DNA from 3 places in the Shigella dysenteriae genome. Region 1 is predicted to be linked to each of the others. Evidence: predicted binding sites of a transcription regulator. Region 1 holds the regulator's gene; each other region holds the start of a gene.

Region 1 (10,261 bases):
CAGCCGGTTTTGATGGAGAAAATTATGAACACCTTGTTTTTACTGATGGCTGAATTCAATACCCCAAACATTGAACTCTCAGCAGTTAGCCAAAAGTACTTTGGTATGAGTCCAGCCACGGCAGAAGCAAAAGCAAACGCTTGTAAGTTGCCCGTTCCAACATATCGCATCGGCACATCACAAAAAGCAAAACGTTGCATCAATATTCAGGATCTTGCGGAATACATAGACAAAAGGCGAGAAGAAGGACGTATCGAGTGGGAACAGGTCAGAACAGTCAAACAGAAGGGCAAAGAACATCACTAAAGAAAAAACCCGCCTGAAGGCGGGTTTTCAAAAAGCACCAGCTATGATCATGCTGCTTTGCGACGACGAAGCTTACCCTGCTGCTCTTTACCAGAGACAGTAGCGTGAGTGAACGCATTAGGAGCAGCCTTCATCAGAACTTCAACAGCAGCACCCATACCTGCGAATGCTTTCATTGTGTCGAACTTAACCTGTGGCTTGGTTGCTTTTTGATCTTTCATAGAAAACTCCCGAGACAGTAAAGGCGTCTCTAACCCTTTCTTTAAAGCTAGCTTGTTTCGCTAACTTATGCCAATCGACATGATCGATTGGTGACATCGTTTCTTAGTAGTTTAAGCACAAAACGACTGCCATAGATGTACCTTTAAGGTAATCTGGACGGGTATCCTACAATTTGTAGACCCTTCTCGTCTATACCTACTGAGCAAATTTAAGAAAGATATCCTGCAGCTCATCAATGACTGCCGACATCACATAACCGCACTGTTCCATGCGGAAACCAAAAGACTCGTAATACTGCACCAGTTCTGGTACTGGCTCTACAATGTGGACAACTTTACATTCAACAGCTTTACAAAATATAAAAGCACTCATAAGAGTGAGTAAAACCATGCGCCCTTTCAATGGGTGAGATTCATCTTCTCTAGAAAACCTTTCGATCATATGGATACGAAAGATGTTTTCTTCAACCCCATAAACACAAATTGCTGCTCCTGATGGTATTCCCTGAACCCGACCTTGCTGAACAAGTTTTATGCAGAACTCATACTTTTCTCTGGAGTTGCCATAGGTACTTAACGCATAGTCCCATTCAAGCTCACCATAGCCACCACACAGAATCTTGTAATCATCATCACTGAGCGGACCAACAGCAAGAGGTAAGCCGACATGATCAATAATCAACTGGATATTGTTACGTACTGATTGACCTATCTCGTCCAGGGTAAGCATCATGGCCTCTCAAGCGGAACACTAAAAGTCGCATTATATCTCATTCTTAAGCCGCGTATGGATTACTCCTTGAAATGAAAACGCCGGGTTCCCAATAGGCTCCCACAAAGTATATAACTACTTGTTTTTCAAAAACGGTACATCCTATCGAGCATTGGTGCAACGCTAAACCGACCACTCCAGTGAACGTCAGTTTTTTCAGGCATTGCGCTGGTTTGGTTGATTTTTTGCATTTCAGAATTACCGTGCATTTTCAAATGTAGAGATTATTTTATCGATATATCATGGAGTTATGTTATTCAGCATCACTGTTCAGGAGGCTCAATAACGGGGTACTATACCATAACAACAGGAAGCGCCTGTCTCATTGCAAAAGAAAAATGAGATCCTCTCAAGGCATGAAGCTCTCACGAAGTGAAGATCTAATCTTATTAGATGTTAGCGTTGTGAAAAGCAATGATAAACAATACAGATTCGACGATAAATAAAAATCACACATTAAACTCCGGTGATATCTCTCCCTGCTAATAGCACTGATAGAGAAAAAAGAACCCAATAAGCATTGGGTTCTTTTATGTAATACCTTTCATACCATCGAAGAACTTCACATATTATTTCTCCGATTTAACCCCGAATAAATCATAAATTAATTTAGAAGTACCTGTATATATTTTAATCTTTTCCTTTGAGTTTGGGTCAAACGACTTAGCAAAGTCAATTAATTTCGGTGCAGCATCTCGCATTTTGCTTAAAATATCAGGGGCGAGCGTTCCTTCATTCACCAGATGTGACATCTTATCCAGATAGCCATCAAAATTCATTTCTCCCCCATCTGCCAGACGCTTCATTTCTCCCAGGTACTTCTTCATATCACGTTGAGATAACTCTTCAAACTGAGCTGTCAGATAGTTCCCATTATGATCATTAATATTCACTTTTTCTGCTCCTGCTAAATCTGTGTAGGCACTAGAGTATGAAAGTGAAATCAACAGCGAAGCGAATAATTTTAAGCTGTTGTCATCATATTTCTGACATGCATTAACAAACGTTAAAAAACCAGAACCTATTGCTTGCAAATGTATATTCGCTAAAGGTTCATTATCTTTAGATTCCTCATAAAATAGCTGAACCGTGGAGGGAAGGCCATTCTTGGTTTCTACATCAAAAGTATATCGTTCTATGGGCGTTGCATCTTTATTACCCTCAGTATTACATATACTATTAACCGCGAAATGAAAAATAGCCCGGTCAACAACTGATGCAATAAAGTCACGATCGTTTAATTCCTCATCAGTGCAATCTGCAATATACTTATTAACCCACTCTTTGAGATTAGTTATTTGCTCAATTAAAAACACATTTTTTTTACGTGCATGCCATAAATTATGAGTGATTCTTTGAATAAACAAATCTATTTTTGCAATAATTATATCCCGATGACGCAGCGCTGAATAATCAATAGACTTACCATATATATTATTTAATTTATCTTTGATTGTACCTCTATTATCTAATTTATCGTTGGTTGCATCTATATTATCTAATTTATCTTTGGTTGCATCTTTATTATCGAATTGATTTGAATTGAGTGTTTTATTAAAGTATCCAGTTGCACCGGGTATTATCTTTAACATGATTCATCTACCTTTTTTGTCGTACCGTGTCCTCCTTATAAGTGTTTTTGGAACCGGTCACTATCAAAAATCGCTCATAATTTTCTGAAATTCGGGTATACGATTAGCCACGGTTAAATAAATAGCGAGTTAACTTGAAGCAATTTATTTAAAAATGAATTATTAATTATTATCGTGTTGATAATGGTACTGCCAGGCAACACAACATCTTACCTACAAAACAGAAAAGCAACATTACGGCAACAATAAGGGTTCTCGGTGTTTTTCCTGGAACATGGTAAAGTAAGGACATTCTTAACCCCCACTTTGAGGTGCCCGATGGAAAAGACCACAACGCAGGAGTTATTAGCGCAGGCTGAAAAAATCTGCGCGCAGCGTAATGTGCGCCTGACTCCACAGCGCCTGGAAGTGTTGCGCCTGATGAGTCTGCAGGATGGCGCTATCAGCGCTTACGATCTGCTTGATTTGCTGCGCGAAGCTGAACCGCAAGCCAAGCCGCCAACGGTTTATCGCGCGCTGGATTTTCTGCTTGAGCAAGGTTTTGTGCATAAGGTGGAATCCACCAACAGTTATGTGCTCTGTCATCTGTTCGACCAGCCCACCCATACGTCAGCCATGTTTATTTGCGATCGCTGCGGCGCGGTGAAAGAAGAATGTGCAGAAGGCGTGGAAGACATCATGCATACGCTGGCGGCAAAAATGGGGTTTGCCCTGCGGCATAATGTGATTGAAGCACATGGGCTCTGTGCGGCATGCGTGGAAGTGGAAGCGTGTCGTCATCCTGAACAGTGCCAGCATGATCACTCTGTGCAGGTGAAAAAGAAACCGCGTTAAGAGGGCGTACATCCTTGTACACGTCGGGCAGGAGGGATTAATTACCAGCGATATTCATTGCGGGTTTCCCAATCCACGACCTCTTTTTCTGCCTGATCTTTCTGATAACCATAACGTTCCTGGATTTTACCGACCAGTTGATCACGTTTACCTTCAATGATCGTCATATCATCATCGGTCAGTTTGCCCCATTGCTCTTTCACTTTACCTTTAAACTGTTTCCAGTTACCGCCGGCTTCATCTTTATTCATAATCAAGACCTCATCGTTAGGTTGTGAATGAGAGTACGTTCACTTTTCTTCTGAACGTGAGATTAAGTGTAGTCAGCAATTTGGCTTAGGATTATTTATTCAGAATTTTTAACCGTCACGTTGCGGCAAACCAGGTACCATTGCGCCAGTGACGCCGCCAGATAGCCGCCAGAGAAAGCCCGCGCAACGCCAGAAAGACGGTTAACGCCAGCCACAAACCATGATTGCCCAGCCACGGCAGCGTAAGGAGCGTCAGCGCAAAACCTGCGGCGGCCACCGCCATACTGTTACGCATTTCGGCGGCACGCGTTGCGCCTATAAACATGCCGTCCAGCAGATAACACCAGACGCCAACCAACGGCAAAATCACCTGCCAGATAAGATAGCGGTCGGCCAGCTGCTGAATCTGGGTTAACGACGTCAGCAACGCAATGATGTGTTCCCCTGCCAGCAAATAGACCACCGAAAACAGCAACGCTACGATCCCCGACTGGCGGCACGCTGCCCGCCAGACATCCAGCAACTGGCTACCGTCGCGCGCACCGTACGCCTGACCGGAGTGCGCTTCAACCGCGTAGGCAAAACCGTCCAGCGCATAGGCGGTAAAGGTGAGTAGCGTCATCAGAACCGCGTTAACAGCGATAATGTCACTCCCCAGTCGCGCGCCAAGTACGGTGATCGCGCCGAAACAGAGTTGCAACAACAGCGAACGCAGCATGATATCGCGGTTAAGCGCCAGCAAGCGACGGAAGTTTCCTCGCCAGGCAGTTTTCAGCATTTCGCCGGAAATTCCGCGTAGTTTGAGGATTTTACGCACCATTAGCAGACCAATCAGCAATGTTGCATATTCCGCAATAACCGTCGCCAGCGCCGCGCCCTGCACGTTCATATGCAGCCCCATCACCAGCCAGACATCCAGCACAATGTTGAGGATATTGCCGACCACTAACAAAATTACTGGCGCACGGGCATATTGCACGCCGAGTAACCAACCGAGTAATACCAGATTCGCCAGCGACGCCGGAGCGCTTAACCAGCGGATTTCAAGAAAGCGCCGCGCCTGTTCCAGGACCGCTTCACTACCGCCAACAATATGCAGCGCCAGATCGATAATCGGCGTACGCAACAGCGCAATTAACGCCCCAGCCCCCAACGCCAACAGCAACGGTTGCACCAGCGCACGGGCTAATGCCTGAGGATTTTTGGCACCATAAGCCTGCGCAGTCAGCCCGGTGGTGCTCATGCGTAAAAACAGCAACAGCATAAAGAGAAAGCTGGTCGCCGTTGCACCAACCGCCACGCCGCCCAAATAAACCGGGCTATCAAGATGACCAATTACCGCCGTATCGACCAGTCCCAGCAACGGAACGGTGATATTGGAGAAAATCATGGGTAAGGCGAGATGCCAGAGTGCTTTATCAGATGAAGTGAGGAATGCCATGCAGACAAGCCTGATGAAGAGAGATGAAAAACAAACCGCGACGCCAGGCGGCATCGCGGTCTCAGAGATATGTTACAGCCAGTCGCCGTTGCGAATAACGCCAACCGCCAGCCCTTCAATGGTGAAGCTCTGCTGACGAAGGTCAACGACAATTGGTTTAAACTCGCTATTTTCTGGCAACAGTTCGACTTTATTGCCCTGTTTTTTCAGGCGCTTAACGGTAACTTCGTCATCAATACGTGCGACAACGACCTGACCGTTACGTACATCCTGAGTTTTATGCACTGCCAGCAAGTCGCCATCCATAATGCCGATATCTTTCATCGACATCCCGCTGACGCGCAGCAGGAAATCAGCATTCGGCTTGAACAAGGAAGGATCGACCTGATAATGACCTTCAATATGCTGTTGCGCCAGAAGCGGTTCACCGGCAGCCACACGACCTACCAGTGGCAACCCTTCTTCCTCTTCCTGCAACAGACGAATCCCGCGTGATGCGCCGGAAACAATTTCAATTACGCCTTTGCGTGCCAGCGCCTTCAGATGTTCTTCAGCCGCGTTTGGGGAACGGAACCCCAAACGCTGCGCGATTTCCGCACGCGTCGGCGGCATACCTGTCTGGCTGATGTGATCACGGATGAGATCAAACACCTCTTGTTGCCTGGCCGTTAACGCTTTCATTCCGCCCCCTGGGTGTATATACAGTTATGCTGTGAGTATATACAGCAAAAGGCGATTTTGGAACCATAAACTGCACAATAAACCAGAGATTTATCGAAATCTGGAAGGGTTATCCAAAATGCGACCATAACAGGATGCACCAGGTAATCACGGCGACGATAATCGCAATCAGCACCGCGGCGGATCCCATATCTTTAGCGCGTCCGGAAAGCTCATGGTATTCAGAGCCAATTCGGTCAACCACTGCTTCGATGGCGCTATTGAGGATTTCCACAATCATCACCAGCATCACGGAGCTGATAAGCAGCACGCGGGTAATTGCGTCCACATCCAGCCAGCAGGCGATGACCACCGCCAACAATACCGCTACGCCTTCCTGACGGAATGCCGCTTCGTTGATCCATGCAGCGCGTAAACCTTTCCAGGAATAGCCAGCAGCTTTGATTATTCGGGTGAATCCAGTGGTATTATTGGCCATTGAAAGAACCTTTTTACATTATGAGCGTCAATATCAGTGTACCGTTAAATCCGATGATTCGGGTTTGCGTAACGCCGCGCGAAACATGAGCGGATACCACAGAATTTCCCATGACTTTCTGCTATCCTTGCCGCGCATTTGCATTATTAACCAGAGGCTTTACATCGTTTATGTCCGGCTGGCCACGAATTTACTACAAATTACTGAATTTACCATTAAGCATCCTGGTAAAAAGCAAGTCTATTCCGGCAGATCCTGCCCCGGAACTGGGGCTGGATACCTCTCGTCCAATTATGTACGTTTTACCGTACAACTCGAAAGCAGACTTGCTGACGTTGCGCGCCCAGTGTCTGGCACATGACCTGCCTGACCCGTTAGAGCCGCTGGAAATCGACGGCACGCTACTGCCGCGCTATGTGTTCATTCACGGCGGGCCGCGTGTATTCACCTATTACACGCCGAAAGAAGAGTCTATTAAGCTGTTCCACGACTATCTCGATTTGCACCGTAGCAACCCAAATCTGGATGTGCAGATGGTGCCAGTATCGGTGATGTTTGGTCGCGCGCCAGGGCGTGAAAAAGGCGAAGTGAACCCGCCGCTGCGTATGCTTAACGGCGTACAGAAATTTTTCGCTGTACTGTGGCTCGGTCGCGACAGTTTTGTGCGTTTCTCGCCGTCAGTTTCGCTGCGCCGTATGGCGGATGAACACGGCACGGATAAAACTATCGCGCAGAAACTGGCGCGCGTGGCGCGTATGCACTTTGCCCGTCAACGTCTGGCTGCCGTGGGTCCACGTCTGCCTGCTCGTCAGGATCTGTTTAATAAGCTGCTCGCCTCCCGCGCCATTGCCAAAGCGGTAGAAGATGAAGCGCGCAGCAAAAAAATCTCCCATGAAAAAGCGCAGCAGAACGCGATTGCGCTGATGGAAGAGATTGCGGCGAATTTCTCTTACGAGATGATCCGCCTGACTGACCGTATTCTGGGCTTCACCTGGAACCGCCTTTACCAGGGCATCAACGTCCATAACGCCGAGCGCGTTCGCCAGCTGGCCCACGACGGTCATGAGCTGGTATATGTGCCTTGCCACCGCAGCCACATGGACTACCTGCTGCTTTCTTACGTGCTGTATCACCAGGGGCTGGTGCCGCCGCATATCGCCGCCGGGATCAACCTGAACTTCTGGCCTGCCGGGCCGATTTTCCGCCGTCTGGGGGCGTTCTTTATTCGCCGTACGTTTAAAGGCAATAAGCTCTATTCCACCGTTTTCCGTGAGTATCTCGGCGAACTGTTCAGCCGTGGTTATTCCGTCGAGTACTTCGTGGAAGGCGGTCGTTCCCGTACGGGGCGTTTGCTGGATCCGAAAACCGGTACGCTGTCGATGACCATTCAGGCGATGCTGCGTGGCGGCACGCGTCCGATTACGCTGATTCCGATCTATATCGGTTATGAGCACGTCATGGAAGTGGGTACTTACGCCAAAGAACTGCGCGGTGCGACGAAAGAGAAAGAGAGCCTGCCGCAGATGCTGCGCGGTTTAAGCAAGCTGCGTAATCTCGGTCAGGGTTACGTCAACTTCGGTGAACCAATGCCGTTGATGACCTACCTTAACCAGCACGTACCAGACTGGCGTGAATCTATCGATCCCATCGAAGCGGTGCGTCCGGCCTGGTTAACGCCGACGGTCAATAATATTGCTGCCGATCTAATGGTACGCATTAACAACGCAGGCGCGGCAAACGCCATGAACCTGTGCTGTACTGCGCTACTGGCGTCACGTCAGCGCTCACTCACCCGCGAGCAGTTAACCGAGCAACTCAACTGCTACCTGGATCTGATGCGCAACGTACCTTACTCCACGGACTCTACCGTTCCTTCAGCCAGCGCCAGCGAGCTTATCGATCACGCGCTGCAAATGAACAAGTTTGAAGTCGAGAAAGACACTATCGGCGACATCATCATTCTACCGCGCGAGCAAGCGGTGCTGATGACCTACTATCGCAACAACATTGCGCATATGTTGGTGCTGCCTTCGCTGATGGCGGCAATTGTCACCCAGCATCGCCACATCTCCCGCGACGTATTGATGGAGCACGTCAATGTGCTTTACCCAATGCTGAAAGCGGAGCTGTTCCTGCGCTGGGATCGCGACGAGTTGCCGGACGTTATTGATGCGCTGGCAAATGAGATGCAACGTCAGGGGCTGATTACCCTGCAAGATGATGAGTTGCATATCAACCCGGCGCATTCTCGCACGCTACAGCTGCTCGCCGCAGGCGCGCGCGAAACGCTGCAACGTTATGCCATCACCTTCTGGCTGTTGAGCGCCAACCCGTCGATCAACCGCGGTACGCTGGAGAAAGAGAGCCGCACCGTCGCGCAACGTCTCTCCGTGCTGCACGGCATCAACGCGCCGGAGTTCTTCGACAAAGCGGTGTTCAGTTCTCTGGTGCTGACGCTGCGTGATGAAGGGTATATCAGCGATAGCGGCGATGCCGAACCGGCAGAAACGATGAAGGTTTATCAGTTGCTGGCGGAGTTGATTACATCAGACGTGCGTTTGACGATTGAGAGTGCGACGCAGGGCGAAGGGTAATCAGAGAGAATTGCCGGATGCGGCGCAAACGCCTTATCAGGCTTACCATAATCTGCAAATTCAATAAATTGCGATCTGTTGTGTAGGCCTGAGAAGCGCAACGCATCAGGCAGCCCAGAAGAAAGCCGGATGATCATCCGGCTTTTTTACATCATCAGAAATGCCAGTAACTCATTGCCAGCCCTAAAAACAGTACCAGACCAACATAGTTATTATTCATAAATGCTTTAAAGCAGGCTTCACGCTCGCGGTTGGCAATCAGTTTTTGTTGATAAACAAACAGCGCGCCAGCCACCAGAATTGACCAGTAATATCCCCAGCCTAAGCCATTTAACTCACCGATGATCGCCATCAGTGCCAGTACGCCAATCTGCAAAATACCAATAATCAATTTATCGTATTGGCCGAACAGGATTGCGGTGGATTTAATGCCAATCTTCACATCATCATCACGGTCAACCATCGCATACTGCGTGTCGTAAGCCACCGCCCAGAGAATATTGGCGAGGAACATTAACCAGCAACTCAATGGCACCGACTCACTCACAGCAGCAAAAGCCATTGGAATCGACCAGCCAAACGCCGCGCCCAGCACCACTTGCGGTAGATGGGTATACCGCTTCATAAACGGGTACACCCACGCCAGCGCTAGCGCGGCAATCGACAACAGAATGGTCATCGTATTCAGCGTCAGCACCAGTAAAAACGAAATCAGTACCAGCACTACAAACAGCGCGCGCGCCTCTTTCTCTGTTACCGCGCCGCTGGGAAGTGGTCGGTTCGCCGTGCGCTTAACATGACCATCAAACTTGCGGTCAGCATAATCATTCACCACACATCCGGCAGCGCGCATCAGCCAGACACCCGCGACAAACACCGCCAGGATCCAGAGCTGGGGAACGCCCGGTGTCGCCACCCACAACGCCCATAATGTTGGCCAGAGCAGCAGTAACGCGCCAATTGGCTTATCCGTACGCATTAAGCGATGAAACGCCAGCAGCTTATTCTGCGTCAGACTCCACTCCATATTTTTTTCCTCTTAGTACAACGGTGACGCCGGTAAAAACAGTTCTGTTAGCAACAGCGGTTTA
Region 2 (10,261 bases), 290 kb from region 1:
GAAGTGATTCATACCACGACTATCAACGCGACCCGCGGTGTCAGCCACTTCGTGCGCTTTGGCGCGTCGCCAGCGATAGTCCCATCGGCGGTGATTCATCAGCTATCGGTATATAAACCGAAAGACATTGTCGATCCGGCAACCCCTTATCCGGGTGATAAGGTGATTATTACCGAAGGCGCGTTCGAAGGCTTTCAGGCCATTTTCACCGAACCCGATGGTGAGGCTCGCTCCATGCTATTGCTTAATCTTATTAATAAAGAGATTAAGCACAGTGTGAAGAATACCGAGTTCCGCAAACTCTAAAACGCAATCCCAAACAGTGTTTTGACATTAGCATCCGTGGTGGCAGCCAGCCATGCGGCATCTTCTCCACGCCAGTGCGCAATACGTTGCAAAATATGGGGCAGATGGGCTGGCTCGTTGCGCCGGGATGATGGCTTTGGCGTGAGATCGCGAGGGAGCAGATACGGCGCATCAGTTTCGATCAGTAATTTTTCCGCCGGAATCAACGGCAAAAGTTCCCGCAGCTCCAGTCCGCGTCGTTCATCGCAAACCCAACCGGTAATGCCGATATAAATTCCATGCGCCACGCACGCCTGCATCTCTTCGCGTGTGCCGGTAAAGCAATGAAGAACCGCACCAGGCAGTTTATCCAGCCACGGCTCCAGCAATGTCATAAACCGCTCGTGGGCATCGCGACAGTGCATAAATACCGGCATGTTTAAATCTGCGGCAATGCGTAGCTGGGCAACAAAAGCGCGTTCCTGCTCTTCCGGCGTCGAAAAGTTGCGGTTAAAGTCGAGACCACATTCACCAATCGCCACCACTTCTGGCTGCGCGGCCAGCTCAATAATCGCTTCTTCAGTCGCAGCTTGCCACTGGCTGCTGTCGTGAGGATGTACGCCCGCCGTTGACCAACAGGACGAATACTGACGCGCCAGCTTTTGCGCCTGCTGGCTTTCACGCAGGTTAGTGCCGGTGATGAGTAGCCCATTAACTCCCGCGTCAAAAGCGCGCGCTACAACATCATCACGGTCTTTCGCAAATTGCGAACTGGTCAAATTAACGCCGATATCAAACATCCTGTACTCCATATGACAACCGCCCTGACGGGCGGTTGAATTTATTCTTCAGTTTTTTCGCTTTCTGCTTCAGCGTCGTTTTCCTCTTCCCGATTTCGCCCTTTACCAACGTAAAAGCGTGAGAAGAAGACACCGATTTCAAACAGACAGTACATCGGGATCGCCAACAGCGTTTGCGAGAAGACATCCGGCGGCGTCAGCAACATCCCGACAACGAATGCACCAACCAGCACATACGGGCGTTTTTTGCGTAAGTCTTCTGGCGAGGTAATCCCCATCCAGCACAGCAGCACAATCGCCACCGGCACTTCAAAGGAGACACCAAACGCCATAAACAGCGCCATAACGAAGCTTAAATAGCTGGCGATGTCGGTGGATACCTGCACCCCTTCCGGCGCGGTATTGGCAAGGAAGCCAAATGCCAGCGGAAAGACCACAAAGTAGGCGAACGCCATGCCGATATAAAACAGCAGAGAGCTGGAAACCAGCAGCGGCACCACCAGGCGACGTTCATGCTTATACAGCGCTGGGGCGATAAATGCCCACACCTGATAGAGAATCACCGGCGCTGACAGAATCAGCGACACCATAAAGGTCAGCTTGATCGGCGTAAAGAACGGCGAGGCCACGTCGGTGGCGATCATCGTTGAACCTTGCGGCAACTGCTTGATCAATGGCGCGGATACCAGGTGATAGATGTCATTGGCGAAATAGACCAGACACAGGAATATCACGATCACCGCGATAATGCAGTTCAGCAGACGCTTACGCAGCTCAATCAGATGCGTGATAAGCGGTTGAGTATCTTCTACAGACATGTTTACGGTTTATCACTCGACGAAGGGGAAGGTGCAGCGGTTTTCGGTTCAGCGTCCGCAGCAGGTTTTACCACCGGCTCTGGCGTGGTTTCTGGCTTCTGTTCCGGCGAACTGGCCTGCGTTTGTGCAGCGGCAGGCGTTACGCCTTCATGCGCAGCTTCATTGTCTTTCACCACCGGGTTATGGATGGTGTGCGCTTCATCGCTCGCCTTTTCAGGATCGTTTGCAACGTAGGAACGCTTCATCGACTCCGCGGCCTGGCGTAGTTCATCCATCGACGCTTTCAGTTCGGGCGTCAGGTTAGTGAGGCTCGCCTTTTCAACCTTTTTCAGACTGTCCTGAAACTCCTGGAGTTTTAACTCCTGGGTCAGTTCGTTCTGCACCGTTGTCGCCAGTGAACGCAACGCGCGAATCCAGCCCGCTACCGTTTTTACCGCCACAGGCAGTCGTTGCGGCCCCAGAACGACGAGGCCGATGATGAACACCAATAGCAGTTCGCTAAAACCGATATCAAACACGGATTACACCTGCTCTTTATCGTGGCGCTTCGCGTCTTCTGTTTTAGCCTGTTCCTGATTCGTATCCGCCTGCTTATCGGCGATAGTTTTCGCAGTAAAATCAGCATCCTGACTGGTTTTATCCTGCTTTGGTTCATCATCGCTCATTGCTTTTTTAAAGCCTTTGATCGACGCACCAAGATCGGAACCGATGGAGCCGAGCTTTTTGGTGCCAAAAAGCAGTACAACGATGACGGCAATAATCAATAACTGCCAAATACTGATACCACCCATACATGTTCCTCTGTGGTAGATGATGATTAAACAAAGCCGCATTATACGTTACACGGCCCGCCTTGAGCGATGAAAAAATCAGCGTGTTTTGCGCCAACCGACAAACCAGGCGATCAGACCACCTGCCATTAACCAGCCGGGCATCAGCCCCCATTCAGGTCGGCTGACCAACAAGAATGTGCCACTTAATACTAACGTAGCGCCAATTCCGAGAAAATAACGCGATTGTCCCTGACGTACATGATTTGACTGAAGCTCGCGGGCAATCTTATCAACACTGTGCTGTAAATACTTGCCCTGGCGCAAACTGTCGTAAACCAATTCAGGCAGTTCTGGCATTTTTTCGACCCAGAACGGCGCTTTTTCTTTAAATGCTCTCACCAGCGCAGGAATACCGACCTGATCTTTAATCCACGACTCCAGGAAAGGCTTCGCCGTTTTCCATAAATCGAGTTGCGGATAAAGCTGGCGTCCTACCCCTTCGACGTAGAGCAGGGTTTTCTGGAGTAACACCAGTTGCGGCTGCACTTCCATATTGAAGCGACGCGCCGTATTAAACAGATTTAACAGTACATGTCCAAACGAAATTTCGGCCAGCGGTTTCTCAAAGATAGGTTCACAGACCGTACGAATAGCAAATTCGAACTCTTCAACGTTGGTATCTGGTGGCACCCAGCCAGAATCGACGTGTAGCTCTGCCACTTTGCGATAGTCGCGATTAAAGAAGGCGATAAAGTTTTCTGCCAGATAGCGTTTATCTTCTTTGTTTAGCGAGCCAACAATCCCGCAATCAATGCCGATATATTTCGGGTTTTCCGGGTGTTCATAGCTTACGAAGATGTTGCCAGGGTGCATATCGGCATGGAAAAAGCTGTCGCGAAAGACCTGAGTGAAGAACACCTGCACGCCGCGTTCCGCCAGCAATTTCATGTTAGTGCCGTTTTTCTCCAGCGCCGCAACATCAGACACCGGAATGCCGTAAATGCGCTCCATCACCATCATCCCTTCACTACAATAGTCAGGGTAAACCTCCGGGATGTAGAGCATCGGGCTGTCTTCAAAATTTCGCCGAAGCTGAATGGCGTTGGCAGATTCCCGCAGCAAATTCAGTTCATCAATCAATGTCTTTTCGTACTCGCGCACCACTTCGGTTGGGCGCAGACGGCGACCATCCGGCAGCAAACGCGGCACCCAGCGAGCCAGACGGTAGATAAGTTTCAGGTCTGCTTTAATGACCGGCAAAATATCCGGGCGGATGACTTTAATCACCACCTCTTTACCATTCGATTTCAATCGCGCGGTATGAACCTGGGCGATAGAAGCAGAAGCCAGCGGCTTGATTTCAAAATCGTCAAACCACGCTTCTACCGGCAAGCCGCCCATTGCAGCTTCAATCTGCTGCTTCGCCAGCTTGCCATCAAACGGAGCGACTTTGTCCTGCAATAACGCCAGCTGATCGGCAATATGCGGCGGAAAAAGATCGCGGCGGGTTGATAACATTTGCCCGAACTTGATCCATACCGGCCCCAGTTCTTGCAGGGCCAGTCGTAGTCGCTCACCTAAAGGTTTGTCTTTATGCCGATTTGGCATCCAGAATAATGAGTATCGCCATAGCCGTAGCGGCAGGGTGATACGCATTTTGGGGATCAGTTCATCAAGTCCGTAGCTTAAAAAAGTGCGAATGATGAAATATAGGCGCCGTACTTCACCTGGCGTCATTTAGCCTCCAGTTTTTCCAGCCGTTTGGTCAGGGCATCAACAGCACGCTCGACGGCAGCCGTCTCTTCCGCAAACCAGGCCACTTCAAGCGGACCGGGTGCCATACGCCACTCTTCAGTAATGGCTTCCGCCACATAACGTTGCTGGCGCTTAATGCCGTGATGCAGGAACTTTGCGCCTCCGCGCATGGCTTTGCTGATTCCTTCAGCGGCGATATCACCGGTATAAGGGGCCAGCAGTTCCGCAGGGTCGAACTCTGCCAGATCTGCCAGCGCAACGAAGTTTTGCACCACCTGAATATCGCCCTGCACTTCCAGCTCACCACTGCGAATCAGGGCGGCAAGCTGCTGGCGATCGCGAAGTTTCGGCAACACACTGGCGTAGGCGATAACGGTGCAGTCAGCATCGCCTGCCCATTCGCCCAGTACATCAACCTGGCGTTCGCTGAACACCAGAATCAATGACGTCGAAAAGCCTTTTACCTCCACGCGCAGCACTTTGCCCAACAGACGCGAGCGGGCCGTTTTCAGCGCGGGTGAGCGATACAGGAAGGTGTTGAGCAGACTTTCAATTCCTGCCGTCACTAAAGGTTTAAAAGGCATTTCCGGTCTCCTGTCAGAACTTATAACCACGATGCAGCGCCACAACCCCTGCCGTCAGATTGTAGTAGTCGACACTTTCGAATCCGGCATCCTGCATCATGGCTTTCAGGGTATCCTGATCGGGATGCATACGGATGGATTCTGCCAGATAACGGTAGCTGTCGGCGTCGTTCGCGACCAGTGAGCCAATACGCGGCAGCACATGGAAGGAGTATGCATCATAGGCTTTGCTCAGCGGCTCGATAATTGGCTTCGAGAACTCAAGCACCAGCAGGCGGCCGCCGGGTTTCAGCACGCGATACATTGAACGCAGTGCTTTATCTTTGTCGGTGACGTTACGCAGACCAAACGAAATGGTGATGCAATCAAAGGTGTTATCCGGGAACGGCAGCGCCTCAGCGTTCGCCTGAACATACTCAACGTTGCCAATCACACCGATATTACGCAGCTTCTCGCGGCCCATTTTGAGCATGGATTCATTGATATCAGCAAGGACCACTTTGCCAGTTTCTCCGACCAGGCGGGAGAATTTCGCTGTCAGGTCGCCGGTGCCACCAGCCAGATCCAGCACGGTCTGCCCACGGCGTACGCCGCTGCAATCAATCGTGAATCGCTTCCACAAACGATGAATACCAAATGACATCAAATCATTCATGACATCGTATTTTGATGCCACGGAATGGAAAACGTGGGCGACCATATCCGCTTTTTGTTCCTTCGCGACGGTCTGAAAACCAAAGTGCGTCGTTTCTTGTGACTTATCCACCATCTCAATGCCTGCTCATCAAAAAATTGTTCCAGAAGTGTAACAGATTGGGCGTCGATGCCCTAGATTTCTACCCGGCTTAACTACTCCCAATGGGCTAGCGCGACTGCTGATTATATTCATCATCGCGTTGATAAGCTTCATCATTCGGCTGCTCCGGAACCGACCGAAGTCGATACTCTTCATCCTGGCTCACCGCCTGTTCAGCCAAATCCGGATTAATCTCGCGTTTAATTTCTACTCCTAAACCGCGAAACGCTTCTGCCTGCGCCAGCACATTTCCGCGACCTGAAGAGAGTTTTTTCATTGCCTGGCGGTAGTTATCCTGCGCTTTGTCGAGACTTTGACCAATCGCTGACATGTCATCGACGAACAAACGCATCTTGTCGTACAGCTTGCTGGCACGATCGGCGATTTGCTGGGCGTTGCGGCTTTGATGCTCATAACGCCACAGGTTGGCGATAGTGCGCAGCGCCACCAGCAGCGTAGTCGGGCTAACCAGCATGATATTGTTTTTCAACGCTTCGGTGATCAGCTCCGGCTGGCGGTCAAGCGCCAGTAAAAAAGCGGGTTCAACGGGAATAAACATCAGCACGTAATCCAGAGTTCGCAGCCCCGGCAGCTGTTGATAATCTTTGCGTCCCAGCAAACGGATATGGTTACGCACCGACGCGATATGTTCCTGTAGCGCGCTTTCGCGGGTGTAGTCGTCTTCGGCGTTAAAATAGCGTTCATAGGCGACCAGCGTCATTTTGGCGTCGATCACCACATCTTTTCCCTGCGGCAGCCGCACGATGACATCCGGCTGCATCCGCGAGCGGGCGTCATTTTCGATGCTGACCTGGGTTTCATATTCATACCCTTCACGCAGACCGGAAGCCTCCAGCACCCGCGTCAATACTACCTCGCCCCAGTTGCCCTGGGTTTTATTGTCGCCTTTCAGCGCGCGCGTCAGGTTGATCGCTTCCTGGGCCATTTGCGCGTTGAGCTGCTGGAGATTGCGAATTTCGTGGGTCAGGGTATGGCGTTCTTGTGCTTCTTTACCAAAGCTGTCCTGAACCTGACGGCGGAAACCGTCCAGTTGTTCACGTAGCGGCGACAACAGGCTGTTCAGGCTCTGACGGTTTTGCTCATCAACCCGGCGATTGCTGTGCTCAAAAATACGGTTGGCGAGGTTTTCAAACTGCTCACTGAGGCGCTGCTCGCTGTTAATCATCTGGCGAATTTTATCGTCAGCATGTTGCTGTGCGGCTTCCATCCGCGTGGTTACTTCACGCAGATCGGCCTCCAGAGAGGTGTTAATACTTTGCAGGCTGCGCACTTCGTTATTGAGTAACTCGCACTCGGCGCGCCAGTGCTCGCTTTGGGTAATTTGTTGTTTTGCCGCGCTTAACTCCGCGACCATCTCTTCACGTTCAGCTAATTGCTCGGCTTTTTGCTGCGCATGTTGATAACTGGCAAACAGCCAGCCAATTGCCACACCCACCAACGCAATAACTGCGTAAACCATGATTGAGAAATCCACAACGCCTCCTGACGCAACAACTTACCCGCACAAAATAGAATTGTGCTGTACAAACGTCCAGTTGGAAAGGCATTTCCTGCGAGGCGCTACGCAAAAATACAAAAGGCCGAACGCGTCGGCCTTCAGACAGGAGAAGAGAATTACAGCAGACGACGCGCCGCTTCCACCACGATTTTCACCGCATGGCTTTCGGTTTGTTTCATCGTCTCAGCATTCGGGATCTCTTGCTGGGTGCGGTTAACGATAACACCCGCTACCATACCGGCACGCAGGCCCTGACTTGCACACATGGTCAGCAGGGTTGCAGATTCCATTTCATAGTTCATTACGCCCATCGCCTGCCACTCTTCCATAGAACCTTTAAAGTGACGAACTACGCGACCAGAGTAAGTATCGTAACGTTCCTGACCTGGGTAGAAGGTATCAGAAGAAGCTGTCACGCCAACGTGAGTTGTCGCGCCAATGGATTTCGCAGCTTCAACCAGCGCAGTCGTACATTCGAAATCAGCGACAGCCGGGAATTCCAGCGGTGCGAAGTGCAGGCTCGCGCCATCCAGACGGACAGACGCCGTGGTAACCAGGACATCACCCACATTAATATGCGGCTGAATAGCGCCCGTTGTACCGATACGCAGGAAGGTGCGAATGCCCAGCTGTGCCAGCTCTTCAACAGCAATAGAGGTAGACGGGCCGCCGATACCGGTAGAGCAGACGATAACAGGTTTACCATCCAGCTCTGCACGCCAGGTAGTGAATTCGCGGTGAGATGCCAGCTTAACCGGCTTATCCATCAGCGCGGCGATCTTTTCCACACGATCCGGGTCGCCAGGGACGATGGCAAGCGTAGCCCCTTGTAAATCGTTTTTAGTGAGGCCGAGATGAAAAACATCAGACTTGGACATATACAACTCCTCTGTGAATCGGTTTAGTCAGAAGAAGCAAAAAGACACTTTACCGAAGGGTTTAACATTTTTTCGTGATACTCATCACCATGACGCAAATGCGTTGCATAAATTTACCCACCAAAAGTGATTCAAATCACATAAATCACTCTTCATTCTGCAGGACTGCATAAAAGATGAGCCGATTCAGGCAATGTGATTTGTTGCATGCTGACTATAGTTAACATTGCGCAACATTTTTATAAGGGTACGGAGAATACCATGGCAACAACACAACAATCTGGATTTGCACCTGCTGCATCGCCTCTCGCTTCGACCATCGTTCAGACCCCGGACGACGCGATTGTGGCGGGCTTCACCTCTATCCCTTCACAAGGGGATAACATGCCTGCTTACCATGCCAGACCAAAGCAAAGCGATGGCCCACTGCCAGTGGTCATTGTAGTGCAGGAAATTTTTGGCGTGCATGAACATATCCGCGACATTTGTCGCCGTCTGGCGCTGGAGGGGTATCTGGCTATCGCACCTGAACTTTACTTCCGCGAAGGCGATCCGAATGATTTTGCCGATATCCCCACGTTGCTTAGCGGTCTGGTAGCAAAAGTGCCTGACTCGCAGGTGCTGGCCGATCTCGATCATGTCGCCAGTTGGGCTTCCCGCAACGGCGGCGATGTTCATCGTTTAATGATCACCGGATTCTGCTGGGGTGGACGTATCACCTGGCTGTATGCCGCGCATAATCCACAGCTAAAAGCCGCAGTGGCGTGGTACGGCAAACTGGCGGGCGATAAGTCGCTGAATTCACCGAAACAACCTGTTGATATCGCAACCGATCTTAACGCGCCGGTTCTCGGCTTATATGGTGGTCAGGATAACAGCATTCCGCAGGAGAGCGTTGAAACCATGCGCCAGGCGCTGCGGGCTGCTAATGCGAAAGCAGAGATTATCGTGTACCCGGATGCCGGGCATGCATTCAACGCTGATTATCGCCCGAGCTATCATGCCGAATCTGCGAAAGATGGCTGGCAGCGTATGCTGGAATGGTTTAAGCAGTATGGAGGGAAGACGTCGCTGTAATGAGAAAAGACCGGGTGGTATTACCACCCGGTTTGGATTTTACCCCCGACGCAAGTTCTGCGCCGCCTGCACCATATTCGCCAGTGCTGCGCGGGTTTCTGGCCAGCCGCGCGTTTTCAGGCCACAGTCCGGGTTGACCCACAGGCGCTCTGCCGGAATGCGTTTTGCCGCTTTCTTCAGCAAGGCTTCAATCCATTCCACGCTCGGTACGTTTGGCGAGTGAATGTCATAGACGCCTGGACCGATTTCATTCGGATAATCAAACTCTTCGAACGACTCCAGCAACTCCATGTCAGAACGCGAGGTTTCGATGGTGATGACGTCTGCGTCCAGCGCCGCAATCGAATCCATGATGTCGTTGAACTCGCAATAACACATGTGAGTGTGGATTTGTGTGTCATCTTTCGCCACGGCGGCGTTGATACGGAAGGCCTCCACGCCCCACTGGAGATATGCATCCCAGTCGCTACGACGCAGCGGTAAACCTTCGCGCAGCGCCGGTTCATCAATCTGGATGATGCCAATTCCTGCGGCTTCCAGGTCCGCCACTTCATCACGCAGCGCCAGCGCAATTTGTTTGGCGATGGTTTCACGGCTGACATCTTCACGCGGGAACGACCAGCAGAGAATCGTCACCGGGCCGGTCAGCATCCCTTTCACCGGTTTGTCGGTCAGCGATTGCGCATACTTCGCCCACTCCACGGTAATCGGTGCCGGGCGGCTAACGTCACCAATGACAATCGGCGGCTTCACGCAGCGGGAACCGTAGCTCTGTACCCAACCGTTTTGCGTAAAGACAAAGCCATCCAGGTGCTCGCCAAAGTATTCCACCATGTCATTACGCTCGGCCTCGCCATGTACCAGCACATCCAGACCTAAACGTTCCTGCTCAACAATGGCCTGCCTGATATGTTCCGCAATACCCGTACGGTAGTTGTTGGCGTCGAGATTGCCCTTTTTGAAATCCAGACGCAGG
Region 3 (10,261 bases), 1.6 Mb from region 1:
ATGTCAGCGATGCTGAGAAGGGGATCTGTTGCTCAAGCTGTAGTTCCGACATCAGGAACGCCTGCATGATCATCATTCCTTTCGCATGGATATTGCCGCCAAGCTCCGCTTTGCGTTCGATGTCGGTGAATTCACCATCGCCAATATGCACAACGCAGCTAATGCGAGAAGGTTCGCCAAAAGCGCGTGGATGACCCGGAAATTCAATGACCGAAAGGGCGTTAATTTGCCCGATGCGTTCGCCTTCGGTTTCAATCAGGATTTGCTCCTGAAGGATCTCATCCTGCATACGTTCAGCGAGGAAACCTTCGCGCCATTCACGCTGCTGCAGCATTAAGTTTAGCTGCTCGCCGGAGAAGGTGTCGCCATCACACAGGGAGGCGACCTCTTTACACTGGCGGAGGATCCACTGCGGGCTAAGCGGAAGTGTTTCTTGTTCACCGGTGTAGCGTGCTGCTTCGCGGATAAGTACCGGCCAGGCATCCGCTCCCGGGGCAGGTAAGTGATTATGTCTGGCGGTAAATGTCACCCAGCGACACCACTGGCTTACTGACTCCGCATCGACAATCTGCAGAGTATCTTCAAATTCGCTATAAATAGCCTGCTCTGAAAGCTCTGGCTCCATCTCCTGGAAATCAGCCAATGATTCGCGTTCGCCTACCAGAATGACTTTCAGCTTCAATGGCATCGAAGGCACAGAGACGGGGAGAGGGCGCGACTCATCAAACGCAACCCAGTCAAAACGCTCGCGGTTAACGATATTTTTCAGCCGCATCCACAGCAGAGGTTGCGCCAGCAGTGTACGCAAAGAGACGATGAGAATACCGCCATTTGCCTGATGCACCAGACCAGGCTGCAGGGTAATGTCGCCATTAAACTGGCGCAGGCAGCCAAAGAGTTGCTCCGCTTCTACCCAGTCGGCAGCGACAACTTGCGTTAAAGTCGCAAAATTTTCATCTGCACTCACTGCGTGACGTAAGCGGATGGAGTGGCCGGAAACCTCATAGTGATCGCCCACCAGTTGGCCTGCATCGCTTTGTAGCGTACGCGCGGCATCGGCAATAAGATTCAGATACTCATACTCTTCCGGGGCCTTAGCCAGCATAAAAGAGGAGGATGCTCGCGTATGCAGCAACTGCTCCAGCGCAAATTGCAGTCGCGGTTGAGTATCACTGAATAAAGGATCGTTTTCGTCAATCAAATGTGGCTGAGCAAATATTTCCTGATAGCTATCGGTATCAGGAACCAGGTCACGCCATGCAAGTTTCGTAATGGTCAAAGTTGATGTTTTTTAGTCTGTTGTCAAAGCCGCGATTATACCGTAACCGGCACTACAGCACACGTAGAAAGCACCGACAATACTCATGGCATGGGCGTTAAAGCTCACAGGATGGAGATTCTTTTCTTCACTGGCCTAAAAAGCTGATATTCTGTAAAGAGTTACACGGTAACATTGAGATCGCTATGAAATATCAACAACTTGAAAATCTTGAAAGCGGTTGGAAATGGAAGTATCTGGTGAAGAAGCATCGCGAAGGGGAGTTAATTACCCGTTACATAGAAGCCAGTGCCGCCCAGGAAGCCGTCGATGTGTTGCTCTCGCTCGAAAATGAACCCGTGCTGGTAAATGGCTGGATTGACAAGCATATGAATCCGGAACTGGTCAATCGCATGAAGCAAACCATTCGGGCCAGACGGAAGCGCCATTTTAATGCGGAACACCAGCATACGCGCAAAAAGTCGATCGATCTGGAATTTATTGTCTGGCAACGTCTGGCTGGTCTTGCGCAGCGTCGCGGTAAAACGCTTTCTGAAACGATTGTTCAGCTGATTGAAGATGCGGAAAACAAAGAGAAATACGCGAATAAAATGTCTTCTTTGAAGCAGGATCTGCAGGCATTGCTGGGTAAGGAATAACTGACGAAACTCAGTTCAATTTACTAAAGGTGAAAAAAAAACCCCGCAGCAGCGGGGTTTTTTACCAGACGAGAACTTAAGCCTGCGGCTGAGTTACAACGTCTTTGATACCTTTAACTTCGATCTCTACGCGACGATCCGGAGCCAGGCAGTCGATCAGTGCAGCACGCTGTTTCACGTTGTCGCAGGTGTTGCCAGTAACCGGGTTGGATTCGCCCATACCACGTGCGGAGATCTTGTCTGCCGGGATACCTTTGGAGATCAGGTAATCAACAACAGACTGAGCACGGCGCTCGGACAGACCCTGGTTGTAAGCGTCAGAACCGATGCGGTCAGTGTAACCCAGAACAACTACGGAACCGTCTTTCGGATCCAGGTTGCTCAGCTGGCTGTACAGCTGATCCAGAGCAGCCTGACCTTCCGGTTTCAGGGTTGCTTTGTTGAAGTTGAACAGAACGTCAGACTTCAGAGTGAAGTGCTTGGTCTGTACTTCCGGTGCCGGAGCTGGAGCCGGAGCAACTACCGGAGCTGCTTCGCCCTGACCGAAACGGTAGGAAACACCCAGGCTCAGCAGACCGTTGTCCGGACGAGTACCGATGGTGTTTGCGTCACCGATGTTGTTGGTCCACTGGTATTCCAGACGGGTAGCGATTTCAGGAGTGATCGCGTACTCAACACCACCTGCGAAAACCGGAGAAACGCCAGTGTCGTGGTCTTTAAAGGATGCGCCACCAGGTACGTTAGCCTTGGTGTCTGCACGCCATACCATACCACCCAGACGAGTGTAGATGTCCAGATCGTCAGTGATTGGGTAACCCAGTTTAGCGGTCAGCTGAACGCCCTGAGCTTTGTATGCGCCGTTGATGTTGTCGCCTTTGTACGGCATACGACCTAACCAGTCGTAACCCATTTCAAAACCAACATACGGGTTAACCTGGTAACCACCAAAAGCACCTGCACCCAGTTGGTTTTCGTGGGTCGGACCATTGTTAGGAATAAAACCAGTGTCATGGTACTGGGACCAGCCCAGTTTAGCACCAGTGTACCAGGTGTTATCTTTCGGAGCGGCCTGCGCTACGGTAGCGAAACCAGCCAGTGCCACTGCAATCGCGATAGCTGTCTTTTTCATTTTTTGCGCCTCGTTATCATCCAAAATACGCCATGAATATCTCCAACGAGATAACACGGTTAAATCCTTCACCGGGGGATCTGCTCAATATTAACTCTACCGATATCTTCGGCTTATGCCGAGCACCCCTGGCGATGTAAAGTCTACAACGTAGTTGAAAACTTACAAGTGTGAACTCCGTCAGGCATATGAAAAAAAAGTCTTGTATAAGGTACGTTTAATCTTTTTTGTCAGCGACAATTTACAGAAAAAAAACGCGGAAACCGCTTCAGACAAGCCTCCGCAAGGAAAATTAGTCACGACTGAAAGCATTGGCTGGGCGACAAAAAAAGTTCCAGGATTAATCCTAAATTTACTTAATGATACAAATTAGAGTGAATTTTTAGCCCGGAAAGTTGTCTCGTTGCGTGAGAGGATGCGCTTACCGGACGCATAATAAACCCCATCGCGTTACCTTCATTTGCCGCATCAACAAGTTCAGCATGCTCTTCTTCAGTCAAATCATCTGCCAACCAACCGATCACCACACTGTAATTGCCCGTGCGTAAAGCGCGAACCATTGACTCCACAGTGTGGCAAGGGGAGAGCTGGCTAATCTGCATTACTTTCGTTAAGGGTAGCCCAGATGCCTGAACCCATTCCCGACTCAGTTTTTGTTGCGGTGTTAACCAGAGTTGCCAGCGCGATTGCTGACCGAGTTGCTGTAACAATGGCAACAGTAGAAGTTGCGTCATCATGGGCTGATCTTCGCGATAGACAACTTCACTGATAAGCCCGGCTGTAGTGTTTTCCGTAGAGACACGCGCAATTTTACTTGCTGCGGATGAGAACGACGAAGAACGATGTGCATAGCCTGAAGTGTACATAATCAATCCAGCCCCTGTGAGTTACTGTATGGATGTACAGTACATCCAGTGACAACAAAGATCAACCCTATTTTCGGAAAGAGCCTCGCAAATTTTGTCGTTAGTGACGGGAAAACATAAATTAATCTTGCCCCTTAAGAATAAGTTGCCTATTTTCGTATTTAACGGATCCGTTAATGTGAATCATTCTTTTATGTTATGATTTTAAAAGGAATTTTATGAAAAGCCTCTCCTATAAGCGGATCTATAAATCACAAGAATACCTGGCAACGTTGGGCACAATTGAATACCGATCATTGTTTGGTAGTTACAGCCTGACCGTTGACGACACGGTATTTGCGATGGTTTCTAATGGTGAGTTGTATCTTCGGGCTTGTGAGCAAAGTGCACAGTACTGTGTAAAACATCCGCCTGTCTGGCTGACATATAAAAAGTGTGGCCGATCCGTTACCCTCAATTACTATCGGGTTGATGAAAGTCTATGGCGAAATCAACTGAAGCTGGTGCGTCTGTCGAAATATTCTCTCGATGCAGCGCTGAAAGAGAAAAGCACGCGCAATACCCGGGAAAGACTGAAAGATTTGCCCAATATGTCTTTTCATCTGGAAGCGATTCTCGGGGAGGTGGGGATTAAGGATGTACGGGCGTTACGTATACTTGGGGCAAAAATGTGTTGGTTGCGACTGCGGCAGCAAAACAGTCTGGTGACAGAAAAGATTCTGTTTATGCTTGAAGGTGCCATTATCGGCATTCATGAAGCTGCGCTCCCGGTGGCACGCCGCCAGGAGCTTGCAGAATGGGCTGACTCTCTTACGCCGAAACAGGAGTTTCCTGCGGAACTTGAGTAATCTGGCGTTGCAGACGACCAATCTCAGGCAGTAATGCAATCAATAACCCAACTTGTTGTACGACCAGAGGTTCTTTGCTGTCTGCCCGTGGTTCAAGTTGCTGCATCCGCTGTTTCAGGCCAGCTAATGCCTGATTGACGCGTTCTTCATCAGCAGGTTGATGATGTAACGCGTCATCAACATAGCAAACTGCGTCATCAAGAAACGCCAGAATTTCAGGATTAGTTAACTGCTCCCGGTGAGCACCGAGGGCTGAGATATAGCTGGTAAACGTATGGTTAAGGCACAGCAACCGAAACGCGGCTTCGCGAATTTGCGGGGTAACGTTCGGTTCGCTGGACATATTTGATACCACCGACGCCAGTTCAGCATCACGGTTGTGTGCATCGCGGCGGGCAATACGATACGCCAGACGGTTATCACGCCCCTGATGGTATTGCTCCAGTATGGCATCGAGATAGCGACAGTTGGCCTCTGTGGCGCGTTCGAGCATGCGCGGCAGATTGCGAAACTGCCAGTCAGGCCAGATGTAGCTCACTGCCGCCCACGCAATGGCACAACCAATCAGCGTATCGATTACGCGAGGTAACGCTACTTCAAAACCTTCACCCAGTAAGTTAAAACACAGTAGCACCAAAAGTGTGATGAACATCGTTGCATGAGCGTATTGCACGTTACGGAAGGCAAAAAATAGCACGCCGGTAATAACCAGCAGCACCAGCTGCCCTTCCAGTGATGGCACAAACCACAGCACAGGAATGCCAATGGCGATACCTACCAGCGTACCAATAATCCTTAACTTCAGGCGGTGGCGCGTGGCGTTATAGTTTGGCTGGCAGACAAACAAACTTGTCAGCAAGATCCAATACCCGTGATGCATTCCGGTTATTTGAATGATGGCGTAGCCGAAGCACAACACCAGCGACATTCTTACCGCATGACGGAAGAGGGCGGATTCCGGCGTGAAGTGACGGCTAAGACGCAGCCAGATATCACTCAATCCGTGCGGGCTGTCATCAGCGAGCTCATTTTCGTCATTATTATGGGGCAGTGCCTGGGCCTGTTCTGATTCAATTGTTGCCAGTTGGGCATCAATGGCGCGTAAATTGTTCAGCAAAAATCCCAGTGTTTTGAGTAAATCGGCAGGCGCGCCGTTATCGCGCATCCGCTCCAGGGCAGCATCAATATGCGTAAAAGCGCGCTCAAAATGCGGATCATGTTGATAAGGCTGACGCAGCAAAATACAGCGTGACAGTTGCTGGCACGCCTGGCCCTGCATCGACATCAGCCGCTGAAAACGGAACAGCACGTCGCTGTGGCGAAAATGTTCACGCAATGTTTGATACTGAATATGAGAAGAGCTGGCACGCTCGTGAATATCCTGTGCGACAAAGTAATAATGCAGCGTGCGACGCGTTCCCCGTTGACCACGATCGCCACGTAAGCGGGTCAGCAGCGAGAGTTTCGTCTGATTCAATGTCGCCATCAGCTGACCGTTGGCGAGAGCCAAATCGTACAGCGGTGCCTGGCTTTCATCTTCAATATCAGGATCAAACATGCGCGACTTGAGCTCAAGATAACGCGCCAGTTGTTCATAGCAACGCGCCAGGTTGTCCTGCAGCGGGCGGACCGGGAACAGCAGATGACCAATAAGTGTCAGGACGTTGTACCAGACGGCACCGGCCAGCAGATACATCGGCTGCTGATACCAGTGCTCATACAGTGATGTTCCCAACATTGTGTAAATGGCGATCAGCAATGCACCGAAGGCAATTGTTGCATAGCGTTGACCCAGACCGCCGAGCAAAATGAAGCCGCTGGTAGAGAGCGTTAAGCCAATCGCAAATAGCCAGGGCCAGGGAAACAGCAATTCTACTGAGGCCGAGGCGATAAAAAAGCAGAACAGCGTAATGATGAGGTTACGCAAACGTCCCGCCAGTCGGTCATCGAGATCGGTCAGCGCCGCTGCCACCATCCCCAGCGTCAGCGGAATCGTCAGTTTTACATCACCCAGCCACCACGGAAACGCTGTGGTTCCACAAAGCGCAATAAAAATACGCGCGTAATACAGCCAGGCGCTGTTCCAGGTATAGCGTTTGAGCAAAGGACTTAGCATATAGGCCATATTAGTGGATTATTCAAAACGACGACGTGCATTGGCTTCACGCGCAGCTTGCGCTGTTTCTACCGATACCACGCGACGACCAACCGGCCATAGTGCAATAGCGGCAATTTTAAAGTTCGCAATACCGACAGGAATGCCAATGATGGAAATACATTGTGCGATGCCCGTTGCAATGTGCATCAGGCATAACCACCAGCCAAAGAAAATCAGCCAGAAAATATTCAATACCGTACCGCCAGTATTCAGCAGCACATTTTTGCCAGCCGGGTTCAGTTCATCGACATGAATAGCTTCATTGCCATAAGGCACCAGAGACAGTTTAGTGATCTCCCAGCAGGATCGTGTCAGCGGTAAGGTAAAAATCAGCACAATACTGACCAGAGTCGCCAACAGCCAGCCCAGAGTGGTGGCAAATCCGCCAAGCACAAAGTTCAGAATGTTCAAAACGGTACGCATAAAACCTCGCTTTACTGTGGTTTTCAGTAATGGGCGGCAATTGTAACGTTTTTTTGGGCTGGAGCACGTTTTCTCTGACGGTTACACTGATAAGAAATAATTTCGTGTGGATCTACAGAGTCATGGAACTGAAAGCGACAACGCTTGGAAAACGTCTGGCACAGCACCCTTACGATCGGGCGGTGATCCTCAATGCCGGGATTAAAGTCTCCGGCGATCGCCACGAATACCTTATTCCTTTCAATCAATTACTGGCGATTCACTGTAAGCGCGGTCTGGTATGGGGCGAGCTGGAATTTGTACTGCCGGACGAAAAAGTGGTGCGTCTGCACGGTACCGAATGGGGCGAGACGCAGCGTTTTTACCATCATCTTGATGCTCACTGGCGGCGGTGGAGTGGCGAGATGAGCGAAATTGCGTCTGGTGTTTTACGCCAGCAACTGGATTTGATTGCCACGCGCACTGGAGAAAATAAATGGCTGACGCGTGAGCAAACCTCTGGCGTTCAGCAACAAATCCGCCAGGCTTTGTCGGCGTTGCCGTTGCCGGTTAACCGACTGGAAGAATTCGATAACTGCCGTGAGGCGTGGCGTAAATGTCAGGCCTGGTTGAAAGATATTGAAAGCGCTCGGTTGCAGCATAACCAGGCGTATACCGAAGCCATGCTTACCGAGTATGCGGATTTTTTCCGCCAGGTCGAGTCTTCACCGCTGAATCCGGCGCAGGCCCGGGCAGTCGTTAATGGCGAGCATTCTCTGTTAGTGCTGGCAGGTGCAGGAAGCGGAAAAACGTCGGTGCTGGTGGCCCGTGCTGGCTGGTTGCTGGCGCGTGGTGAAGCGTCCCCTGAGCAAATTTTATTGCTGGCGTTTGGTCGCAAAGCCGCTGAAGAGATGGACGAGCGTATTCGCGAACGGCTACATACCGAAGACATTACCGCACGCACGTTTCATGCGCTGGCGCTGCATATTATTCAGCAGGGCAGCAAAAAAGTTCCGATAGTCAGCAAACTGGAAAATGATACCGCTGCCCGTCATGAACTCTTTATTGCTGAGTGGGGCAAGCAATGCAGCGAAAAGAAAGCGCAGGCGAAGGGCTGGCGGCAATGGCTGACGGAAGAAATGCAGTGGTCAGTGCCAGAAGGTAACTTCTGGGATGATGAAAAATTACAGCGTCGTCTTGCCTCACGCCTCGATCGTTGGGTAAGTCTGATGCGGATGCACGGTGGTGCACAGGCAGAAATGATTGCCAGTGCACCCGAAGAGATTCGCGATCTGTTCAGTAAACGTATCAAGTTGATGGCCCCGTTATTAAAAGCCTGGAAAGGTGCGCTGAAGGCAGAAAACGCTGTCGATTTTTCGGGCCTTATTCATCAGGCGATTGTGATTCTGGAGAAAGGTCGCTTTATCAGCCCGTGGAAGCATATTCTGGTTGATGAATTTCAGGATATCTCGCCGCAGCGGGCAGCGTTGTTAGCGGCATTACGCAAGCAAAACAGTCAGACGACGTTGTTCGCCGTTGGTGATGACTGGCAGGCGATTTACCGATTCAGCGGTGCGCAAATGTCGCTCACCACCGCTTTCCATGAAAACTTTGGTGAAGGCGATCGCTGTGATTTAGACACGACTTACCGTTTTAACAGTCGTATCGGTGAGGTGGCAAACCGGTTTATTCAGCAGAACCCAGGCCAGCTGAAAAAGCCGCTAAACAGCTTAACCAATGGAGACAAAAAAGCCGTCACGTTATTGGATGAGAGTCAACTTGACGCTTTGCTGGATAAGCTCTCTGGTTATGCCAAACCGGAAGAGCGCATTCTGATCCTGGCGCGTTACCATCACATGAGGCCTGCCAGCCTGGAAAAAGCGGCAACACGCTGGCCGAAGTTGCAAATCGACTTTATGACCATTCATGCCAGCAAAGGGCAACAGGCGGATTACGTCATCATCGTTGGCTTGCAGGAGGGAAGTGATGGTTTTCCGGCTGCGGCGCGGGAGTCGATTATGGAAGAGGCGCTACTGCCACCGGTTGAGGATTTCCCGGACGCTGAAGAACGGCGGTTAATGTACGTGGCGCTGACCCGGGCACGCCATCGGGTATGGGCACTGTTTAACAAAGAGAATCCCTCTCCCTTTGTGGAAATACTGAAAAATCTGGATGTGCCGGTGGCGAGAAAACCGTAAGAAACAGGTGGCGTTTGCCACCTGTGCAATATTACTTCAGACGGTCCGCGAGATAACGCTGATAATCGGGGATCAGAATATCGACCGCGTCGTTGAAATGCGGCGACTGGATAATGAAGTCTGCCGTTGCCACGTTGGTGGCGACCGGAATGTTCCATACCGTCGCCAGACGCAGCAAGGCTTTCACGTCAGGATCGTGCGGTACGGCATTTAGTGGATCCCAGAAGAAAATCAATACATCAATTTTCCCTTCTGAGATCAATGCGCCAACCTGCTGGTCACCCCCCATTGGGCCACTCAACATCGCGTTGACGTTCATGCCGGTCGCGCGGGAAATTAAGTTACCGGTAGTGCCTGTTGCATACAGTACGTGTTGTTCCAGTAACGGTTGATGTCGTTCCACCCAGCTCATCAGCATTTGTTTGCAGTGATCGTGTGCCACCAGCGCAATATGTTTCCGCGCAGGTAAAGTGCGAGTCGTCAGTTCCATAATGTACATCCGTAGTTAACTTTCCTACAGATTACTGTAAGCACTTATCGCTGCAAGTTAAAGACCGAAAAAGCCTGCGCACAGGCACAAAAATCTCAGGAAGATGGTTGTTTTTCCGCCCATTGCAGGAAAGTATTTCGCGTTTGTGGGTCAGCCAGTTTAAACCAATACTTCAGCCGTTGTTCTGTGAGCACCTGAGACTGCGGTGGAATAGCATCCAGCTCGGAAACACCCGAAAGCAGCGTACTGTCAT

What was found. The regulator LexA, encoded in region 1, represses DNA repair genes until DNA is damaged. The targets are predictions, from matches to a motif close to TNCTGTATGTACATACAGNA.
Region 2: rmuC (DNA recombination protein RmuC) is a predicted target of LexA. The motif match lies at 7,350-7,369, and genes of this name have one in related genera.
Region 3: sulA (SOS-induced cell division inhibitor SulA) is a predicted target of LexA. The motif match lies at 3,935-3,954, and genes of this name have one in related genera.

What each region holds. Positions count from the first base shown of each region.
Region 1 covers NZ_CP055055.1:187,927-198,187, reverse strand. Annotated here, with positions in the region: gene HUZ68_RS00930 (pyocin activator PrtN family protein) at 25-306, shown strand; gene HUZ68_RS00925 (hypothetical protein) at 354-527, opposite strand; gene HUZ68_RS00920 (hypothetical protein) at 724-1,257, opposite strand; partial or broken gene HUZ68_RS00915 (tRNA-dihydrouridine synthase) at 1,404-1,508, opposite strand; gene HUZ68_RS00910 (DUF2713 family protein) at 1,869-2,891, opposite strand; gene zur (zinc uptake transcriptional repressor Zur) at 3,210-3,725, shown strand; gene HUZ68_RS00900 (CsbD family protein) at 3,767-3,976, opposite strand; gene dinF (MATE family efflux transporter DinF) at 4,092-5,417, opposite strand; gene lexA (transcriptional repressor LexA) at 5,490-6,098, opposite strand; gene dgkA (diacylglycerol kinase) at 6,208-6,576, opposite strand; gene plsB (glycerol-3-phosphate 1-O-acyltransferase PlsB) at 6,747-9,170, shown strand; gene ubiA (4-hydroxybenzoate octaprenyltransferase) at 9,325-10,197, opposite strand; gene ubiC (chorismate lyase) at 10,210-10,261, opposite strand, start outside.
Region 2 covers NZ_CP055055.1:4,973,542-4,983,802, reverse strand. Annotated here, with positions in the region: gene rfaH (transcription/translation regulatory transformer protein RfaH) at 1-306, shown strand, start outside; gene tatD (3'-5' ssDNA/RNA exonuclease TatD) at 303-1,085, opposite strand; gene tatC (Sec-independent protein translocase subunit TatC) at 1,127-1,903, opposite strand; gene tatB (Sec-independent protein translocase protein TatB) at 1,906-2,421, opposite strand; gene tatA (Sec-independent protein translocase subunit TatA) at 2,425-2,694, opposite strand; gene ubiB (ubiquinone biosynthesis regulatory protein kinase UbiB) at 2,773-4,413, opposite strand; gene ubiJ (ubiquinone biosynthesis protein UbiJ) at 4,410-5,015, opposite strand; gene ubiE (bifunctional demethylmenaquinone methyltransferase/2-methoxy-6-polyprenyl-1,4-benzoquinol methylase UbiE) at 5,029-5,784, opposite strand; gene rmuC (DNA recombination protein RmuC) at 5,879-7,306, opposite strand; gene udp (uridine phosphorylase) at 7,447-8,208, opposite strand; gene HUZ68_RS23730 (dienelactone hydrolase family protein) at 8,470-9,285, shown strand; gene metE (5-methyltetrahydropteroyltriglutamate--homocysteine S-methyltransferase) at 9,325-10,261, opposite strand, start outside.
Region 3 covers NZ_CP055055.1:1,801,400-1,811,660, forward strand. Annotated here, with positions in the region: gene HUZ68_RS08545 (AAA family ATPase) at 1-1,279, opposite strand, end outside; gene matP (macrodomain Ter protein MatP) at 1,465-1,917, shown strand; gene ompA (porin OmpA) at 1,994-3,046, opposite strand; gene sulA (SOS-induced cell division inhibitor SulA) at 3,403-3,912, opposite strand; gene sxy (CRP-S regulon transcriptional coactivator Sxy) at 4,131-4,760, shown strand; gene yccS (YccS family putative transporter) at 4,723-6,885, opposite strand; gene HUZ68_RS08575 (YccF domain-containing protein) at 6,895-7,341, opposite strand; gene helD (DNA helicase IV) at 7,464-9,518, shown strand; gene mgsA (methylglyoxal synthase) at 9,550-10,008, opposite strand; gene HUZ68_RS08590 (DUF2057 family protein) at 10,104-10,261, opposite strand, start outside.